3 regions of the Mesorhizobium sp. M4B.F.Ca.ET.214.01.1.1 genome follow, and region 1 is predicted to be linked to each of the others. Evidence: riboswitches for the same ligand, from Rfam matches in the RefSeq annotation. Region 1 holds a riboswitch; each other region holds the start of a gene.
What was found. Region 1 has a riboswitch for cobalamin ahead of EN857_RS02765 (aromatic ring-hydroxylating dioxygenase subunit alpha). Riboswitches for the same ligand answer to the same signal wherever they lie in the genome.
Positions count from the first base shown of each region.

Region 2: it holds a riboswitch for cobalamin, as region 1 does, so the genes downstream of both, EN857_RS13405 (CbtB domain-containing protein) here and EN857_RS02765 (aromatic ring-hydroxylating dioxygenase subunit alpha) in region 1, are expected to answer to the same signal.
Region 3: it holds a riboswitch for cobalamin, as region 1 does, so the genes downstream of both, EN857_RS13165 (DUF1636 family protein) here and EN857_RS02765 (aromatic ring-hydroxylating dioxygenase subunit alpha) in region 1, are expected to answer to the same signal.

Region 1 is NZ_SRUX01000001.1:599,670-603,918, reverse strand. It holds gene ugpC (sn-glycerol-3-phosphate ABC transporter ATP-binding protein UgpC) at 1-349, shown strand, start outside; gene EN857_RS02780 (DUF680 domain-containing protein) at 439-678, opposite strand; gene EN857_RS02775 (DUF680 domain-containing protein) at 784-993, opposite strand; gene EN857_RS02770 (DUF680 domain-containing protein) at 1,062-1,268, opposite strand; cobalamin riboswitch at 1,778-1,981, shown strand; gene EN857_RS02765 (aromatic ring-hydroxylating dioxygenase subunit alpha) at 2,103-3,350, shown strand; gene EN857_RS02760 (hybrid-cluster NAD(P)-dependent oxidoreductase) at 3,369-4,249, shown strand, end outside.
Region 2 is NZ_SRUX01000005.1:383,717-387,965, reverse strand. It holds gene cbiB (adenosylcobinamide-phosphate synthase CbiB) at 1-976, shown strand, start outside; gene cobO (cob(I)yrinic acid a,c-diamide adenosyltransferase) at 977-1,591, opposite strand; gene cobU (bifunctional adenosylcobinamide kinase/adenosylcobinamide-phosphate guanylyltransferase) at 1,593-2,108, opposite strand; gene EN857_RS13410 (CbtA family protein) at 2,101-2,898, opposite strand; gene EN857_RS13405 (CbtB domain-containing protein) at 2,914-3,093, opposite strand; cobalamin riboswitch at 3,130-3,324, opposite strand; gene EN857_RS13400 (gamma-glutamylcyclotransferase) at 3,389-4,081, opposite strand; gene EN857_RS13395 (aromatic ring-hydroxylating dioxygenase subunit alpha) at 4,214-4,249, shown strand, end outside.
Region 3 is NZ_SRUX01000005.1:328,953-333,201, forward strand. It holds gene EN857_RS13155 (cobaltochelatase subunit CobN) at 1-1,616, opposite strand, end outside; gene cobW (cobalamin biosynthesis protein CobW) at 1,634-2,671, opposite strand; gene EN857_RS13165 (DUF1636 family protein) at 2,682-3,101, opposite strand; cobalamin riboswitch at 3,139-3,345, opposite strand; gene EN857_RS13170 (winged helix-turn-helix domain-containing protein) at 3,375-4,249, opposite strand, start outside.

The sequences.
Region 1 (4,249 bases):
CATCAGCCATGTCGGCGGCCGCAAGGCGACGGTGCCGATCGCCACACCCGCCTCGGCGAATGGTGCGGCGGTGAGTTTCGGCGTGCGGCCGGAAGACCTGGCGATCGCCACCGGCACCGAGTATTTGTTCGAGGGAACGGTGGACTATGTCGAGCAACTCGGCGAGGTCCAGCTCGTCTATGTCGACATCGGCCGCGCCGACCTGCCGCTGGTGACGAAACTGCCGGGCAATGTCGAGGTCAAGCGCGGTGCTGTGCTGCGGCTCAACGCTGATCCCGGCGACCTGCACATCTTCGACGCCGACGGCCACTCCTTCACGCTGCATATGGCCGAAGCCAAGGCGGCCTGACTTTCACGTGAGACAAAAAAGAGCGGCGGGCTGTGCCCGCCGCTCTTGGCATTATGGCCCGGTCCATCCCGATCCGGGATGGACGGCTGTTAGCGCCCGAACAGGTTGCGGTCGCTGCCCTGAGGCGCGGACTTCTCGACATCGCCCGACGAGTTCAGCAGCTTGTAGACCGGCGAGCTGGTGTCGCGCGTCGACGACGTCTGCGTGGTGTCGACGTTGGCGGCCGGCCGCTGACTGTTGATGTCGGTCCCGCCGACATTGTCGTTCCGGGCATAGGCGCTACCGGCGGCGATCAAAAGTGCGGCGGCAGTAAGAGCAATCTTCTTCATTTTGGGTACTCCTGGATTTGCGTCGGAGCGGCGGGCCAGCCGCCGCGTCCGGCTTCCGTTTGGCCACGACCCGAACCGGAGGTCCGGGATCGCGGTCCGGTCGGTTTAGTTGTTGCCGAAGAGGTTACGGTCGCTGCCCTGGTTGGCGGGCTGCTCGGCGGCCGGTTCCGACTTCTTGATCGATGCCGTGTACGAGCTGTCGACGGCAGCAGCGGGCTGATTGGCACCGTGGGAACCGTAATTGTCGCTGCCGGATGCGAAAGCGCCGCCCGAGATGGCCAGAAGGGCCGCTGTGGCAAGGATGATCTTCTTCATTTTAGTGCTCCTGAATTTCTGACGATCCCGAGCGGCAGGCATCGCCCACCGCGGTCAGGGATCGTGTGCTAGTTGTTGCCGAACAGGTTTCGGTCCGAGCCGTGCGCCGGTGTCTGAGCGGCCGGTTCCGACTTCTCGATCGAAGCCGTGTACGAGCTGTCGACGGCAGCGGCGGGCTGATTGGCACCGTTGGAACCGTAATTGTCGCTGCCACCAGCAAAGGCGCTGCCGGAAATGGCCAGAAGGGCGGCGGCAGTAAGAGCAATCTTTTTCATTTTTGGTACTCCAGTATATTTTTTCCGTCCGTCTAGCGGCGTGTCTTGGGAGGAAATCGCGTCGTTCGGACAGCCCCGATGTGGGAGAGCTATCGGCCGCTTTCCAATCACGAAGTTTTTCCGTCTGGCCTATGAATCTGCACCTTGAAATTGTACCAAGGCCATCTACACGCAATGAATTGCGGAGCAATATCAAGTGGTTGTTTGAATCGCCCATCGAGCCAAGTGACGATTCCGAAGATCTGCGTTCACACCGTCCTGCACGCATTGTCAACAGAAACGAACCGTTCGGTTCGATTTTAGAATCTCCTAATAGTCACTTTTCTATACTGTTAACCAATTCAGAGCCGCCCAGGGCCGATTCGAACACGGTTTTCTCCGCCTCGATTCGCATGCCGGCAGCGTGTGACATCGGTCGCCTTGCAGGGCCAATATCAGCTTCATGGGTCGTGTCGCGCCGCATGGATGCGATGTCGTTTTCATGCCGATGGCGCGGCGGCTGTCGTGATTAAGATCAGACCATCTCAGGTGCCGCTCCGTGACGACGGGACGGAGAATTGGGAAGCCGGTCAGAACCCGGCGCTGCCCCCGCAACGGTGGTGGAGTTCAAAGTCGCGACGGGAGACCACTGGGCCATCGGCCTGGGAAGGTGCCGCGACCGCCCGCCAGGGCACTCCAGAGCCCGGAAACCAGCCAGGGATACTTGAACTCGACTGATCGCGGTGGGCGGTCAAGAGGCGGATGGTGCGTGCCCGGCCATGCCGGCGGCGGTCGTTCTTCTCAATCACCACCAGTTCAGTCCTTGAAGCGGTGCGACAAACGCGAGGACAGGACATGGATGCGCGCAACGACATGCTGAGGCTGCTGCACGGCCGCAGGCCGGGCTTTTCGCTGGAGCAGCCTTTCTATACCGACCCGGACTATTTCAAGCTCGACATGGAGCTGATCTGGTACCGCGACTGGCTGTTCATCGGCCACGATTGCGAATTGCCGAAGCCGGGCAGCTACATCACCGCGCAGGTCGGCGACTATCCGGTGGTCCTGGTTCGTGACCAGCAAGGCAGGGTCAATGCCTTCCATAACTCCTGCCGCCATCGCGGCAGCCGCGTCTGCAACGCCGAGAAGGGCACGGCGGCGAAGCTCGTCTGCCCCTATCATCAATGGACCTACGAGCTCGACGGCAGGCTGCTGTTCGCCCGCCAGATGGCGGATGGTTTCGACAAGAACCAGTTCGGCCTGAAGCCGGTCGCCTGCGAAAGCGTCGGCGGCTACATCTTCATCTGCCTGGCGAAAGAGCCGGCCGATTTCGCGCCGATGCGCGCCATGATCGAACCCTATCTCCTGCCGCATCGGTTGAGCGAAGCGAAGGTCGCTTTCGAATCGACCATCGTCGAGAAGGGCAACTGGAAGCTGGTCTGGGAAAACAACCGCGAGTGCTACCACTGCGCCGGCAACCATCCCGAACTCTGCAAGACCTTCCCCGAGGCGCCGACGGTGACCGGCGTGCATGGTGCCGAAAGCGATCCCGAGATGCAGGCGCATTGGGCGAAATGCGAGGTGGCGGGCCTGCCGAGCAAGTTCCGCATCGACCCGGCGGGACAGTATCGCGCCACCCGCGCGCCGCTCTTGCGCGACGCCGTCAGTTACACGATGAGCGGCAAGCGCGCGGTGAGGAAGAACCTTTCCACGAGCGTCTCGGCGGACCGCATCGGCACGCTGATGCACTACCACTATCCGACCACCTGGAACCATATCCTGATCGACCATGCCGTCACCTTCCGGGTGCTGCCGATCAGCGCCACCGAAACCGCGGTGACGACGAAATGGCTGGTCCACAAGGATGCGGTGGAAGGCGTCGATTACGATCTTGCCGAACTCACCCATGTCTGGACCGAGACCAACGACCAGGATCGCCGCATCGTCGAGGAAAATGCTTTCGGCATCCTGTCGCCGGCCTATGAGCCCGGCCCCTATTCGGAGCAGCATGAGGGCGGCGTCATCCAGTTCGTCGAATGGTACGCCTCCTTCATCGGGCCGCGCCTTGCCGAAGGCGGCCGGCCGGCGCTGCGCAGCGTTGCTTGAGGTGAAGGGATGAACGCGATGACGGATCTCGCCCTCTATCGCCATCTCGACGAGATGGCGCCCTGGAACGACCGGCTGCAGGTGCTGGAGGTGATCGGCGTCAGCGACGAGGCGCCGGACGTCAAGACCTTCACCTTCCGCTCCGACAACCAGACCTGGTTCCGCTACAAGCCCGGCCAGTTCGTGACGCTGGAACTGCCGACCGCCGACGGACCGCTGATGCGCACCTACACGCTGTCCTCATCGCCCTCGCGGCCGTTCTCGATCGCGGTGACGGTGAAGGCGCAGGCCGGCAGCATCGGCACGCGCTGGATGTTCGACAATCTCAAGCCCGGCGCCCATGTGAAGGCCTATGGCCCGGTCGGCGATTTCTCGCTGCACAGCCATCCGGCGGCCAAGTACCTGTTCATCTCGGCCGGCTCCGGCGTAACGCCGATGATGTCGATGCTTCGCTGGCTGAACGACTGCGCGCCCTGGACCGATGTCGGTTTCGTCAACTGCGCGCGCAGGGCGGAAGAGATCATTTTTCGCAAGGAGCTTGAATTGCTGGGCAGCCGCATGCCCGGCCTGTCGCTCGGCTTCATGATCGAGGAACGCTCCAGCCGCGAGGGCTGGTTCGGTCATATGGGCCGCATCGACGCCATTCGCCTGCCGCTGCTCGCTCCCGACTTCCGCGAGCGCGAGATATTCTGCTGCGGCCCCGACCCGTTCATGCGCGCGGTGCGGCAGATGTTGGAGGCGGCGGGCTTCGACATGGCCAGGTATCACCAGGAAAGCTTTGCCGCGCCGGCGGTGGAGGAAGTGCCGGCGCCGTTCGCGCTGCCGGGCGACGGCGGCGTCGAGACCCCCGTCGAGGCCGCGACGCCGGTGCGCTTCTCGCTTTCCGACGTCGACGCCGA
Region 2 (4,249 bases), on a different contig from region 1:
GTCGATACTGATTGCCTTCCTGTCATTGGTCATTGAGCGGGCACTCGGCTACCCGGACTGGCTGTTCGGGGCCATCGGCCATCCCGTCACCTGGTTCGGCAGGCTGATATCCTTTCTCGATCGCGCGCTCAACCGCGCCACTGATTCCGACGCTCAGCGTCGCCGCCGGGGCGTCATGGCTCTGCTGGTCATTGTTCTGGTGCCGGCGGCCATCGCTTTTGCCGTGCAGCTCCTGCTCTGGCAGATGTTTCCGGTCGGCCTCATCATCACCGCGATCCTGGCGTCGACGCTCATGTCGCAGAAGAGCCTGGCCGATCATGTCGAGGCGGTGGCCGACGCGCTCGACACCGGCGGCCTTACGCTCGGCCGCATCGCCGTCTCGCGCATCGTCGGCCGCGATCCCGAAAAGCTCGACAAGGCAGGCGTTTCCCGCGCGGCGATCGAAAGCCTGGCCGAGAATTTCTCCGACGGCATCGTCGCTCCGGCCTTCTGGACCGGGGTCTGCGGCCTGGCCGGCGGCGTCGCCTACAAGGCCGCCAACACCGCCGATTCGATGATCGGCCACCGCACGCCGCGCCATGAGGCCTTCGGCTGGGCGGCGGCGCGCTTCGACGACTGGATCAACCTGCCGGCATCGCGGCTGACAGGGCTGCTGATCGTGCTGGCTGCCTTCTTCGTCAAAGGCGCGGACCCCCGCAACGCCTGGCAGGCCATGCGGCGCGACGCGAAAAAGCACCGTTCGCCCAATGCCGGCTGGCCGGAGGCGGCGATGGCCGGCGCGTTGGGTCTCGCCCTGGCCGGCCCGCGCAGCTACAGCGGCGTGGTCGTCGAGGATGCCTACATGGGCGAAGGCGGCCGGCGCGAGGCGGAAAGCCTCGACATCAGGCAGGCGCTGAAGCTCTACCAGGTGGCCGACTGGCTGCTGATCGCGCTGTTCGGCATGCTGTCGGCGCTGTTGATCTATCTGACGATGTGATCAGAACTCGATGCCTTGCTGGGCTTTCACGCCCGCCGAGAAATGGTGCTTGGTGAGGCCCATTTCGGTGACGAGATCGGCCGCCTCGACGAGCAGCGGCTTGGCGTTTCGGCCGGTGACGATGATATGCAGGTCAGCACGGCGCGCCTTCAGCGCGGCAACGACCTTTTCCAGATCGAGATAGTCGTAGCGCAGCGCGATGTTGAGCTCGTCGAGCACGACAAGGCTGATCGACGGATCCGCCATCAGCTCCAGTGCTTTTGCCCAGGCGGCCTCGGCGGCGGCGATATCGCGCTTCAGGTCCTGCGTCTCCCAGGTGAAGCCCTCGCCCATCGCATGCCAGACGACGCGGTCGCCGAAGGCGGCGAAGGCGTCCTTCTCGCCGGTATGCCATTTGCCCTTGATGAACTGCACGACGCCGACGCGCCTGCCGTAGCCGAGCATCCTGAGCGCCAGCCCGAAGGCGGCCGTGGTCTTGCCCTTGCCCGGGCCGGTGTTGACGATCAGCAGCCCCTTCTCGATCGTCTTTGCCGCCACCTCGGCATCCTGCACAGCCTTGCGCTTGGCCATCTTGGCGCGGTGGCGCTCGGCATCCTTGTCATCGGTCTCAGTCATCTCACTTCACCTTCAGCGGCAGACCGGCCACCATCAGCAGCACCGTATTGGCGACGGCGGCGACCTGCTGGTTGAGCCGGCCGGCCGCATCGCGAAACCGCCTCGCCAGCGCATTGTCGGGCACGATGCCCAGGCCGACCTCGTTGGACACCACGAACCACGGCCCGCGCGGCCGCGATAGAACATCCACAAGCCGCCGGCATTCCGCATCGAGGTCGCGCTCGGCCAGCATATGATTGGTCAGCCACAGAGTCAGGCAGTCGATCAAGACGGGTTGGTGGTCAGGCAGCGCCTCGATCGCGGCGGCAAGATCGAGCGGCGCGTCGACCGTCGCCCAGCCCTCGCCGCGACGCGCCCGATGCAGCGCGATGCGCTCGCGCATCTCATCGTCATAGGCTTCCGCGGTGGCGATGTAAGCCCATGGCGAGGGACTCGCCGTCACCAGGGTTTCGGCATGCGCACTCTTGCCGGAGCGCGCACCGCCGATGATGAAGGTCAGTCCCCTGCGATCAGGCAAAGCTGTCGCGCAGGCTGGTGGCCGTGCCGGTGAAGCGGCCGCGCACCACGCCGACGGCAGCGCCCAGCACCAGCCAGAACACCAGGTCGGTGACCGTCACCGCCACCACGAACTGGTGATGCAGGCCTTCGGGAATCGGCGTCTCGAAGCTTTCCGGCTGCGGCGCGCCGACGATGTGCGGCGCGACGATCAGGGCCACGGCCAGGATCGCCAGCGGCAGCGACTTGCGGAAAGCGATCAGGCCGAGTCCGGCGGCGGTCGCGACCGCTGTCGCCGTCCACCAGATCTGGCGCGGCAGGAGTTCGGCGGCCGGCATCGCCGGCAGTTCCGGCGGCAGGCCGAGGCCCGGCGCCAGCGTGAACACGGCAAAGCCGGCGAGACCCCAGAACACGCCCTGGCGCCAGTTGCCGATACCACCGGCGAATTCCGAAACCGCGACCAGGATCAGCGCGAAGCCGATGCCGGTGACGATGTTGGCGACGACGTTGAAGGCGAAACGCTCGAAGCCGTCGGCCGGTGCCCAGCCCTCGTCTTCCGCTGGCGCGGCCGCTTCGGCCGGAGCCGGCGCGGAACTCATGGCATTTCCGGCCGGAGCGGCGGAGCTCATGGCGTCGCCGGTCTCGGCAGGCGCCGCGGCATGATCATGATGATGGCCGCCGCCGGCCTGTTCGTAGACTTCCGCCTTGAGGATCAGCGGCACGGTTGCATAGGCCTGCAGGCAAGCGAGAACGACGCCGGCCACGAGCCCTGCAATCGCCGCGATGAACACGACGTTGCGAAACAGGTTCATGATGTCAGGCCCTTGTCAGTGGCAGGGAAACGCCATCGAGTGGCGGTAGTCGTGAGCGGCGTTGTGGACCGCATCGAGATGCGAGAAGCCGACAAAGCCGACGACGAAAATGCCGAGCAACGCGGCCATGGCCAGCTGCATGAAGCGCGACTGCGAGGAGACGGAGGTGCCGAGGGAGACGGAAGCGGTCGTCATGTCTTGTCCTTTCGCCCTCCACCCGAGGGCATAGAATTCAACGTTTCTGTCGCCGGCAGGTCTCCTGGCTCGCGGATCAGCGCCCTTCCCCACCTTCCCGAGGATTTTCCTCAGTGGTCTTGGAGAGGACTACCGCACACAGTTGCGGGGGCAGCCACGGCATTGGACGAATTCGCCCTCACCGCATTCCCTCTTGGCTCCAAAAACGGAACCGACGACGGCAGGACTATAGGCAGAATCGTCGCGCCCGGCAAACCAAATTCCGGCGGCCACCAGCGCAAATGCGCCACCGGGCCTAGCTGTCCGACGCGGCAATCCGCTCGGCAACCAGATGCTGCAGCCGCCACAGATGGCGGTCATGGATGCCGCGCTGCTCGAGGTTCTTCACCGTGTTGTAAAGATAGTCTGCGCCCGATCCCCAGTGCCCGCAGGATGTCGCCAGCCTTTCGACCACCACGCTTTCCTCGAGCGGGCCGGAATAGGTTGTGCCCTTGCGGTTGATGACGAATGCCAGCGCCCGCAACGTGCCGCCGTCGCTCGAAAGGTTGAGCAGGCGCGGATGGTAGCTGGTCGGCTTCAGCGTCACTTCGCGCCGCAGAACCTTGTCGAGCTGCCGGCGCCGGTCGGCGTCGCCAAGCCTGAAGGCGACGCCCTTGCACTGCCCGCCCCGGTCCAGCGCCATCATCAGGCCAGGCTGCTCCCTGGTGCCGCGCCAGCGCGTCATCTTCATGCAGAAGGACCTGTGCCAGCCGCGCGCGACCGCAACCCGTTCCTCGACATGATCGATCTCGGGCTTCCAGATCAGCGAGCCGTAGCCGAACAGCCAGAGCGGTTCGCTGCCAGGCAGCTCAGCCTCCAGCGTGTCCAGCATCGCTTCATAGTCGGCATCGTCCAGATGCATCGCGTTGGGATCAGGCCCGCTGTCCTCGACGACGCGAAAGCAGCGCGCGACCAGCTCCTCGGTGAGCGACATTGTCCTTGGCGGCATGAACTGTCCCTGGGCACCCGACTTGTGAAGCGCCGACCTTAGGGGCGGCGATTGCGTGCCACAATGGCCACGGCGCGAGCGATTGACAAACATCCTGGCCGGGTGTCGGCTGGACCATTCAGGGAGCCGCCTATGCAGCCCAAACCGAGCGACGACCTCTACACCGGC
Region 3 (4,249 bases), on a different contig from region 1:
GCCTTGCCCCACGCGGCCTCTATTGCATCGTGCGCTGGCCTCGGTAGTTCGGCCGAAAAGGCGAAGTAGGCCTCTACGGAGAGGCCTTGCCCACCCACCTCCAGCGCATCCAGCAGTTCCCGCGGCGATTGCGGAATCCCGTCAACCGCATAGCCCTCCTCCTTCAGGTCATGCAGCATCGCGAGCACGCTCGACGGCACGTCGAGGCCGACGGCATAGCCGGTACGGCCGGGCGCGCTCGGATAATCCGGTATCAGGATCGCCAGCTTGCGCTCGGCCCGCTCGGTCCGCCGCAGGCGAATGAACGCCGCGATGCGCTTGGCGACCTGCGCGATGCGACCTGCCTCCGGCCGGTTGGCGAAGGCGCGGAAAGCCAGCGCCGGGTCGGTTTCGCTCTCGCCCTTGAACGAAATCGCGCCGGCCAGGATGCGGCCGTCGAGTTCCGGCAGCACGACATGCATGGCAAGGTCGGCGGGCGCCAGGCCGCGCTGGTTTTTCTCCCAGACCTCGCGGCGCGTGGTGGCGACGATGACCTGGAAGACCGGCACGCCGGCACGGTCGAACAGCGTCTCCGCGCCGGGTTCGGCGCCGGAGGCGAATGCAGTGGCGGTGATGATGGCGGCCGGGTTCAGTGAGGCGAGGGCGTTCTCGACAAAGGCGAGAGACGCCTGATCCTTGAGGCTCGAAACGAAGATCGGCACCGGCGCGATGCCTTGCGAGCGCAACGCCTCGACCAGCGCATCGATCGGTGCGACATCGGCGGCGAGCAGCATCGAGCGATAGAAGAGGATGGGGATGACAGCGGTGCTGAGGTTGTCAGCGTCGAGTTTCGTCGCCCCCCTCTCTGTCCTGCCGGACATCTCCCCCTCAAGGGGGGAGATTGAGCTGTCGTCGACGCTTTCGCCAATCGCCGACGTTGCAGATGGCTCTTTTGACGCCCTTGAAGAAGGGGCGCCGGGGTCGGTGACGGCTGATCTCCCCCCTTGAGGGGGAGATGTCCGGCAGGACAGAGAGGGGGGCGAAGGAGCGCCGACGCTCGATAGGACTGGTTTTTCGACAACTCCCAGGCCCGGCTCGTAGTACCCAGCCTTCGGGACGCAGACCGGCTCGGCAACCGCCTCATCCGACCCAGCCAGCCGCGCCAGCCTCTTCACCAGCGCTGTCATATTCGCAGGCCCGCCTTCGCGGAAATAGCCGAGCAATCCGTCCAGCTCGGCGCGCGGCAGGGTCGAGGCCTCGATCAGCCGCAGGTCCTCGTCGTGGCTTTCGCCGGGCAGCAGCGCCAGCTTGATGCCGCGTTCGCGCGCGACCGCGGCGAGCTGGTCGCAGCCGTAGCGCCACCAGTCATAGCCGCCGAGAATGCGGACCAGGATGACGTTGGCATGGCGGGCGACGCTGTCGATCCAGAGGTCGACGGACATCGGATGGCGGAGATCGCGCAACGCGGCGAGCCGCATTGAGGGCAATCGTTCCGCGTCGGCCTTCCATGCAGCCGCGAGCCCCGAGAGATCGCTGTCGGTGAAGGACAGCGCCACGACATCCGCAGGCGTCTGCCTGAGATCGACAGGCTCGGCGAGATCGTCGAGCGAGGCGGATGTGGTGGTGAGGATGTGCATCTTGGTTCGGGTCTGCCTCAGCCGGCGAGGATACGCTCGATCGCCGGGCGGTTCAGCCCCTTCAGGCCGATGACGACGAGGCGCGAGCGGCGATCGTCCTCGGCCGTCCAGGCGCGGTCGTAGTAGTGGTTGACGCGCGGCCCGACGGCCTGCAGCAAAAGCCGCATCGGCTTGCCGCCGACCTCGACGAAACCTTTTACGCGCAGCACGTTTTCCTCTTCGGCGGCGGCGGCGACGCGTTTTGCGAGCTCGTCCGGATTGGCGATCGATGGAATGTCGACAATGAAAGTGTCGAAGTCGTCATGTTCGTGGTCGAATGCGCCGTCATGATGGGATTTGCGGTTCTCGATGTCGTCCTCCACGGCAAGACCAAGCCCCAGCAGCACGGAGGGATCGACCTTGCCGTGCGACGTCGGCACGATCTTCACGGCGCGGGCGGAGTGTTCGTTGATGATGGCGTTGGCACGGGCCGAACCGGCGGCGTCCATCAGGTCGCTCTTCGACAGGATGATCAGGTCGGCGCAGGCGACCTGATCTTCGAACACTTCCTCGACCGGATCGTCGTGGTCGAGCGTCTCGTCTTGCGCGCGCTGCGCCTGCAGGGCGTCCATGTCGTTGGCGACGCGGCCTTCGGCCAGTGCCGGGCCATCGACCACGGCGATGACACCATCGACGGTCACGCGGCTCTTCACGCTCGGCCACTGGAAGGCCTGGACCAGCGGCTTGGGCAGAGCGAGGCCGGAGGTTTCGATCAGGATGTGGTCGACCTTCGGCGTCAGCGACAGGATCTGGTCGAGCGCCGGCACGAAATCGTCGGCGACGGTGCAGCAGATGCAGCCATTGGCCAGTTCGACGATGTTTTCCTCCGGGCAGGCATCGACGCCGCAGCCCTTGAGGATTTCGCCGTCGATGCCGACATCGCCGAACTCGTTGACGATGATCGCCAGCCGCTTGCCTTTGGCGTTCTCGAGCAGGTTGCGGATCAGCGTCGTCTTTCCGGCGCCCAGGAAGCCGGTAACGACGGTGCAGGGAACTCGGGAGACGGATGCGGTCATGGTCAGTCCTTCAGCAGGTCGAGGGAGGGATGCGGGCAACAAGGCCGCGCTTCAGGGAATCGGGCCGGCCGCGCCACGGGATGAGGCCGTCGGTCGAGGTGGCGAAGAGCTTTGCGCCAGCAACGAGGTCGGCGCCGCTGGTCGCTGTCAGGTCGCCGAAGACGTAGCTCCAGCAGCCGTCACGCAGAAGCGCTGCGCTTAGGCGACGCTTGCAATTGCCGAGGCATTCGACAGTGCGGATGCGTATGTCCTGGCCGGAAGCAGCCCGGCGCGTGTCCTCGGCGAGCAGCGCGCCGGCGCGCGGATGGGCATCGGAACCCGTTTCGTCGCGGCAGGACGAGCAGACGATGACGGTCACGCCCGCCAAGGCTTCGCCGTCGTCGGACGGTATGTCCGCTCTGTCAGCCGGAAAACTGCTGTCGCGCTCCAAATCAGGCTCCTTGCCCGGAAAACCCGCCAGGCGATCGGATTCATCTGTCTCAGACGGCAGGTCTCCTGGCTCGCGGGTCATCGCCTTGGTTGCCGCCTTCCCGGGACCATCCCAGTGGTTTTCGGCCGAGGCTCATCGCTTACAGTTGCGGGGACAGCCGCGGAATTGGGATTCTCGATCCCGCACCGCATTCCCTCTTGGCCCCTCCCTTTGCCGGGAGAAGACCGTCTGCGGCGGATTTAGGCTTACGGGTGTGGGCCTGTCAACGCACGTCTACGACGCGCTAAGGCCTGCCAGCGCCGGGCCGAGGTCGCCGGCCGGCGTCACTTCGATGCTCTCGAGGCCAAGCCAGCCCTGCATTCGCTTGAGCTCCTCGAAGAGTTCTGCCGCAGTTTCCGGCGGCGTATCAGGCTCAGCATAAGCGGCGTGGACGCGCAGCACGCTCGCCGGGCGGTCGGCGCGGAGATCGACGCGGGCGACGATCCGGTCGCCGAGCAGGAAGGGCAGCACGTAGTAGCCGTATTGGCGCTTTTCGGCCGGGGTATAGATCTCGATGCGGTAGCGGAAGTCGAAGAGCTTTTCGGTGCGGGTGCGTTCGAAGACGACGGGATCGAACGGCGCGAGCAGGGCGCGTGCCTCGATCTTGCGCGGGATGCGGGCGTCCTTGTGGAGATAGGCCGGCTTGTCCCAGCCTTCGACCCGCATCGGCAGCAGATCGCCCGTCTCGACCAGTTCCTCGATCCGGTCCTTAGTATCGCCGGGCGCCAGACGAAAATAGTCGCGCAAGTCGCTATAGGTGGCGATGCCATGCGCGCGGGCGGAAATGCGCAGCAATTCGCGATGCGCGTCCTCGACGGAGGGAACCGGCAGGTCGAGCACGGCCCGCGGCAGCACGCGCTCCGGCAAATCGTAGTAGCGCTCGAAGCCGCGCCGGTAGGCGGTGGTGATGCGGCCGGCCCAGAACAGCCATTCGAAGGCGTGCTTGGCCGCGCTCCAGCCCCACCAGCCGCCATTGCCCTTGTGGCCTTCTATGTCGGAGGCGGCGATCGGCCCGCGTTCGGCGACCTCGTTGTAGATCTCGTCAATCATCTGGCGCTGCTCACGGCCCCATTTCGCCAGTCCGAGATACATTTCCTCGCCCTGTTCGG